One region of the Brachybacterium sp. AOP29-B2-41 genome, then DNA from elsewhere that is predicted to be linked to it. Evidence: predicted binding sites of a transcription regulator. Region 1 holds the regulator's gene; the other holds the start of a gene.

Region 1 (3,253 bases):
CCCGGCTGAACGGTTCGCTGACCCCGGAGCGCTTGAGAACCGACAGCGACGCGGTCTCCGAGGTGGAGAAGCGCCGCGAGCAGTTGGGGCACTGGCGGCGCCGACGGATCGTCGCACCGTCATCGGACGTGCGCGAGTCGACGACACGCGAATCGGAGTGGCGACAGAACGGACAGTGCATCCACTCAGGGTACCGGCATCGGATCCGCTCAGCGGATCGCATCCCCTGAGACGGGCAGCTCGATCTGCTGGCCCGCGGTCACACGGCCGGTGGGCAGGTGGTTGAGGGTACGCACCTCAGCGACGAACTCCTGCTCGCTCATGGCCTCCGGAGCGAACTCCTCGGCATAGCCCCAGAGGGTGTCTCCCGCCTCGACCGTGATGGTGACGGGCTGCTGGGAGTCGGTCCCTGCCAGCGCCGCAGGAAGATCCACCGTCAGCAGCACGGCGGCAGCCACGAGCAGTCCCAGCAGGAAGGCGAGGCCAGCGAGGAGGAAGCGTCCCCGACGGGTGGGGACGAGTCGAACGCGTGCTCGATCTGCACCCTCGACGCGCTGCTCGCGCTGCGCCGGAAGAGAGAGGACCGTGGCGGTTCCAGTATTCATATCCGAACTCCTGTTCGATCGAATGTATGTGCGACTGTAGCCCGACGTTCCGGCGACACGCAAGGGAAACATCGAACACATGTTTGGCTTCTGCCTCACGCCGCCCTACGCTGGGTCACACCACATACGGAACCGCGAGGGTCCGACAGACGACGCCAGGAGGCCTCACGATGACGCCGAGCACCCCCAAGCCGATCCGGTCCCGCGGCGAGGCTCCCGCCGATGAGCGCACCGAGGGGCTCAGCCGGCGGCAGAGGCTGATCCTGGAGACGATCAACGCTGCGGTCGCCTCACACGGCTATCCGCCCACCATGCGCGAGATCGGCGATGCCGTGGGGCTGACCTCCTCCTCGTCGGTGGCCCATCAGCTGCAGTCGCTCGAACGCAAGGGCTTCCTGCGCCGCGATCCCAAGCGCCCGCGGGCGATGGAGGTCGTGATGCCAGAGGCGGATGACGCCCCCGCGCCCCTGCCGGTGACCGAGCTCAGCCCGAACTCCGTGACGGTGCCACTGCTGGGGAGGATCGCCGCCGGTGTACCGATCACCGCCGAGGAGCAGATCGAGGATGTCTTCACCCTTCCCCAGCGTCTGGTGGGCGACGGCGACCTCTTCCTGCTCCAGGTGGTCGGGGATTCGATGATCGACGCCGCCATCTGTGACGGCGACTGGGTGGTCGTCCGCTCGCAGAACACCGCGGAGAAGGGCGAGATCGTCGCGGCGATGATCGATGGCGAGGCCACCGTCAAGACGTTCGTGCAGCGCGACGATCACGTCTGGCTGATGCCGCACAACCCTGCCTTCGCACCGATCCTGGGCGACCATGCCGAGATCCTCGGGAAGATCGTGGCGGTGCTGCGCGCGATCTGAGCCCCCGCTCGATCCGGCGCCGGGGCTGCAGCGACGCCCTGCGTCAGCTCTCGGAGAGGCGTCGCAGCGCGCTGATCGCGACCTCCGGGTCCGTGGTCGGCCACAGCGGGGGCATCGACTCCCGCAGATAGCCGCCGTAGCGAGCGGTCGAGAGACGCGGATCCAGCACCGCGACCATCCCGCGGTCCGCCGTGGAGCGGATGAGCCGCCCGGCCCCCTGGGCCAGCAGCAGGGCCGCATGCTGGGCCGAGATCGACATGAAGCCGTTGCCGCCCCGCTGTCCGATCCGCTCCTGGCGGGCTGCGGTGAGCGGATCATCAGGCCGGGGGAAGGGGATCCGGTCGATGGTGACCAGGCGCAGCGAACGTCCGGACACGTCCACGCCCTGCCACAGGGTGAGGGTTCCGAACAGGCTCGCATCCTCCTCGTCACGGAAGGTGCGCACCAGGTTCGCCATCGAGTCCTCTCCCTGCACCGCGATCGTCAGGTCGAGCCGAGCTCGCACATGCTCGGCGGCGAGCTCAGCTCCCCGCCGCGAGGAGAACAGGCACAGCGCACCGCCCTGAGAAGCCTCGACCAGCTCCGTGAGGTGGTCGAGCATTGCCGCGGAGGGCCCCTCACGCCCCGGCTGCGGAAGATGACGAGCGGTGTAGAGGATCCCCTGCCGGCGATACTCGAAAGGACTGCCCACATCGAGTGCCGCCCAGGCGTTGGCATCCTCCCGCGGCGGCAGCTCCGCCGGGTCCATCCGCGCGGCGCGAGCCAGCCCGACCTCCCCGGCAGCGGGTTCGAAGCGGCCCCCGAGGGCCAGGGTGGCGGAGGTGAGCACGGCAGTGCGGTCCTCGAGGATCGCACCGCGCATCGCACCCGCGACGCTCAGCGGAGCCACCTGGATGCTCGAGCGCCCGGTGGCCTGGGAATGCGAGATCGAGACCACGTCATCCTCATCGGGAGCGGCGAGCCGTTCGCAGACGTCGATGATCTCCTGGAGGTTGGCGCGAACCGTCTTGCGCGCGCCGGCGGAGGATTCGTCCCCCGCATCCTTCGCGTCCGAGTGGGCGGTGCGGGCCTCGACCCGGAGCTGGGTGACGGCGTCCCCGAGCCGCGCCGGGAGATCACCGATCACGCGCCCGTCGGGAGACAGCTCGAGGGCTTCGCGCAGCTCTTCGGAGGCGTCGTCCAGCGCCGTCCCGGCCACCCCGAGGCCACGCAGGTCCCGCACCGTGCCTCGGAGCATGCCGGGGGTGAGCACATCGGTGACGGCGCTGGTCACCCGGGCGGAGAGATCGTGCGCCTCGTCGAAGACGACCACATCGTGGTCGGGGATGATCCCGTGGTTGTCGAAAGCATCGATCGCGAGCAGGGCATGGTTGGTGACCACGATGTCGACCTCGCGCGCGAGCTCTCGGCTGCGCTCGGCGAAGCAGTCCTCCACCATCGGGCAGCTGCTGCCGATGCACTGATTGCCGGTCACGGAGACCTGGCGCCAGGCGCGGTCCGAGACGGCATCCTGGAGCGAGTCTCGGTCCCCGCTGTCCGTCTCCTCCGACCACTCGCGCAGGCGCCGCACCTGGTCTCCCAGGCGCTCGCTCCCGGTGCGGGCAGGATCGGTGGAGGCCTCGGCGAACAACGCCCCCGGATCCACGTCGACCGGATAGCCGCCGGCGATCTTGTGCTTGCACAGGTAGTTGGCCCGCCCCTTGAGCAGCGCATAGGTGGGCGTGCGCGGCAGATGCGGGGCCACCGCCTCGACCAGGCGCGGGAGGTCCTTGCGGACGATCT
Region 2 (3,253 bases), on a different contig from region 1:
CGTCGGAGCCATCGCCACGGTGGGCGGGCCCGTCGCGACCCTCATCCTCGAGCAGGTGCTGCCGCCCGCCGACAACAGCGGCCTCGGCGAGCTGTTCGGGGTGCCGGAGCCATACGCACTCCCGGTAGACATGGCCCTGCAGTTCCTCATCGGCCTGCTGTTCCTGCTGACCCTCGGCCCCGTGGTGCGCGGCCTGGCCGCACTGCACCGAGGCGTGGCCCGCGGCATGCTGAGCTCGCGCTACCACGAGCAGCAGCAGCTGCTGCGCACCGAGCAGTCGCGCGCAGCCGGCCGCACCGCCGAGTCCACCGCCCTGCGCCGACTCGAACGGGACCTGCACGACGGCCCCCAGCAGCGCCTCGTACGTGCCTCGATGGACCTCGCCCGCGTCGAAGCCCTCGCGGCGAAGGACCCGGCAAAGGCCCAGGCCGTGCTGCGCGAGACGCGTGAGCAGCTGGGGCTGACCTTGGACGATCTCCGTCGCCTCTCCCGCGGGATCGCCCCGCCGGTCCTGGTCGATCGCGGACTCGCCGCGGCACTCACCGAGCTGGCAGCGATCTCCCCGATCCCCACGACGATCGAGAGCCCCGAGCTGACACTTCCCGAGCACGTCGAGATCGGCATCTACTACGTGGTCTCCGAAGCACTGACCAACGCTGCCAAGCACTCCGGTGCCGCCGGCATCGTGGTGGAAGTGGCACGAATCGGGGATGATGCCTGGGTGAGGATCGAAGACGACGGGCGCGGAGGCGCCGAGATGCGCACCGGCGGCGGCCTGGCAGGGCTCGCAGGCCGTGTCGCCTCCCTGGAGGGACGCCTGACGGTGACCTCGCCACCCGCACACGGAACCCGGATCGAGGCCGTGATCCCATGCGAATCCTGATCGCCGACGACTCCGCGCTGATCCGTGAAGGACTGCGCCTGGTGCTCGAGGAGGCCGACCACACGGTGGTGGGCACCGCCGCGACCGGCACGGAGCTGGTGGTGCGCGCCCTCGAACTCCGGCCGGACCTCGTGATCTCGGACATCCGGATGCCACCCAGCCACACCGATGAAGGCCTGCGTGCCGCGCAGCAGATCAGAGCACAGTGGCCGGGAGCACCGATCGTGCTGCTCAGCCAGTACGTGGTGGTCGGCTATGCGACCGAGCTGATCGAGTCCGGGGCCAGCGCCACGGGCTACCTGCTGAAGGACCGGATCTTCGACATCCGCTCCTTCCTCGAGTCGATCGAGCGAGTCGCCGCGGGAGGCGTCGCGATCGACCCGGACGTGGTGGGACAGGTGATCTCCTCCCGCCGGCGCACGCCGCTGGACGAGCTCACCCCGCGCGAGCGCGAGGTGCTCGAGCTGATGGGCGAGGGCCTGACCAATGCGGGGATCTCCGAGCGGCTCTTCATCAGCGGGGGCGCGGTGGAGAAGCACACTCAGCGCCTGTTCGCGAAGCTCGGACTCAGCGAGGACTCGAGTGTTCACCGGCGGGTCACCGCAGTGCTGACGCTGCTGGGCGGCAAGTGACCGTTAGCTGACTGACGGAGCTGCGGGGGAAGGTGGCTGCGGTGGCTGCGGTGGCGTCAGCAGACACAGCTTGCACCGTGGCGACCTTCACCGAGAGCCTCAGCCGGGGAGCCCTCAGCTGGGCTCCGTTGGCGGAGGTGACGGGTCGAGATCGAGCCCGCCAGACAAGACCCACGGATCCTCCCCAGTGCGACTTATCCACAATTCCTCCGGCATTCTTGACTGAAACGAATTGTCTGATTCTGCGTAGGCCCTTCCGGAATTAGGCGACCGCAGGGCCCTCGGGGATTTCCCATGACGTGCCTCCCGCACTCGCAACGCCTGGCCTTGCCGTAAGAACAGCCTTGGACGGGGCTGCGCCAGGTCACGGCGCGGGGAGACCAGACGTGACACCCGTACGATCACCCGCGGGGCCCAGCGGCGAACAGGACCCACATGGACACGCGACCCTTCCTCCACCGAGCCCACATATCCACATTGTTATGCACATTTCTTTCCCCTCGACAGCGTTGTCCACATATTCCAGCTGGGGGTGGTCGACGCATTCGAACCTCCGTACGATCAAGGCATGGATGCAACGACGCAGCACGGCAACGGGGAGGACCCCGGTGAGGATGAGTCTCGCCGGGCTGACGCCACGTCGTCGACGGATGCCCTGTCCGCTGTGGCCGCACATCTCACCCGGATCGAGGCGAGCAGCGAGGCCCGCGCCGTGCTTGCGCAGATCCTCACTGCGACGTTCGTAGCGTTCTCCCGCACCAGTTCGGTTCGCGACGCTCTTCCTGACACGGCACCGGACTCCCCTGGCGAGGCTCTCGCCGTCCTTGCCGGAATCGATCATCTGCGCGCCTCGCTGGCTGCGATGGACGCCGCCTGGCAGGTTGCAGCCGAGCAGAGGATCCGGCGCAGCGATGCGGAGCGCGGGGTGGCAACCGCCTCGCAGGGCAAGGGCGCCAGCCACGAGATCGCCCTGGCCCGTCGGGTCACCCCGGCCGCGTCCTCCTTCTCCCTCGCCTCCGCACGGCGGCTGATCCAGCACATGCCGCGCACGATCAACGGCCTCTGGGAAGGGTCCGTCACGGCGCAGCAGGCCTCCACGGTGGCGGGCGCGCTCTCCACCGCTTCGCCGGCCACCTGTGCACGTCTCGACGAGATCCTTGCCGAGGCCCCTCAGGTCCTGTCCGGAAAGGGCCACAAGAGGCTGCGCGAGGACATCGACGAGATGATCCAGAAGCTCGAGCCGGAGACCTCGCGTCAACGGGCCGAGCGCGCTGCGCGAGAGCGGCACGTGACGATGACTCCGCTGGTCGACGGGATGGCGCGCGTTTCCGCCGTGCTGCGCGCGATTGACGCCGTCGGGATGATGCAGGCCCTGAGCACGCAGGCCGAGTCACTGCGCGCTGCCGGGGAGAAGGCTTCAGTGCCCGCGCTCGAAGCCGATCTGCTGGTCGACGCCGTGCTGCATCCGCATCCTGCGGAGCAAGCATCGGATGGAATGGAAGCGAGCTCCGCGCCGCGCCGTCCTCGTCCCACTCCCCACATCGAAGTAGGCATCGTCGTCTCCGATACGGCTCTGCTGGGCCGCGATGACGATGCCGAGAGCGCACGGCTTGAGGGATATGGAGTCATCCCCGCCCACATCGTCTCCGACACCTTGCAGGGCAGGCCACCGGGTCACCTGCGCCATACCGAGCCGGAGCATCCTGATGAAGAGGTCAGCGCGTTCTATCGACGCCTC

What was found. Region 1 encodes LexA, which represses DNA repair genes until DNA is damaged. Its sites were predicted from a motif close to TCGAACANNTGTTCGA; they were not measured.
Region 2: a site for LexA is predicted at 2,061-2,076, ahead of ACT3T9_RS07140 (DUF222 domain-containing protein). Genes of this name have one in related genera too.

The regions. Positions count from the first base shown of each region.
Region 1 covers NZ_JBQSXR010000013.1:75,580-78,832, forward strand. Annotated here, with positions in the region: gene nrdR (transcriptional regulator NrdR) at 1-181, opposite strand, end outside; gene ACT3T9_RS13205 (peptidoglycan-binding protein LysM) at 210-605, opposite strand; gene lexA (transcriptional repressor LexA) at 776-1,471, shown strand; gene ACT3T9_RS13215 (ATP-dependent DNA helicase) at 1,515-3,253, opposite strand, start outside.
Region 2 covers NZ_JBQSXR010000005.1:187,060-190,312, forward strand. Annotated here, with positions in the region: gene ACT3T9_RS07130 (sensor histidine kinase) at 1-883, shown strand, start outside; gene ACT3T9_RS07135 (response regulator transcription factor) at 871-1,515, shown strand; gene ACT3T9_RS07140 (DUF222 domain-containing protein) at 2,084-3,253, shown strand, end outside.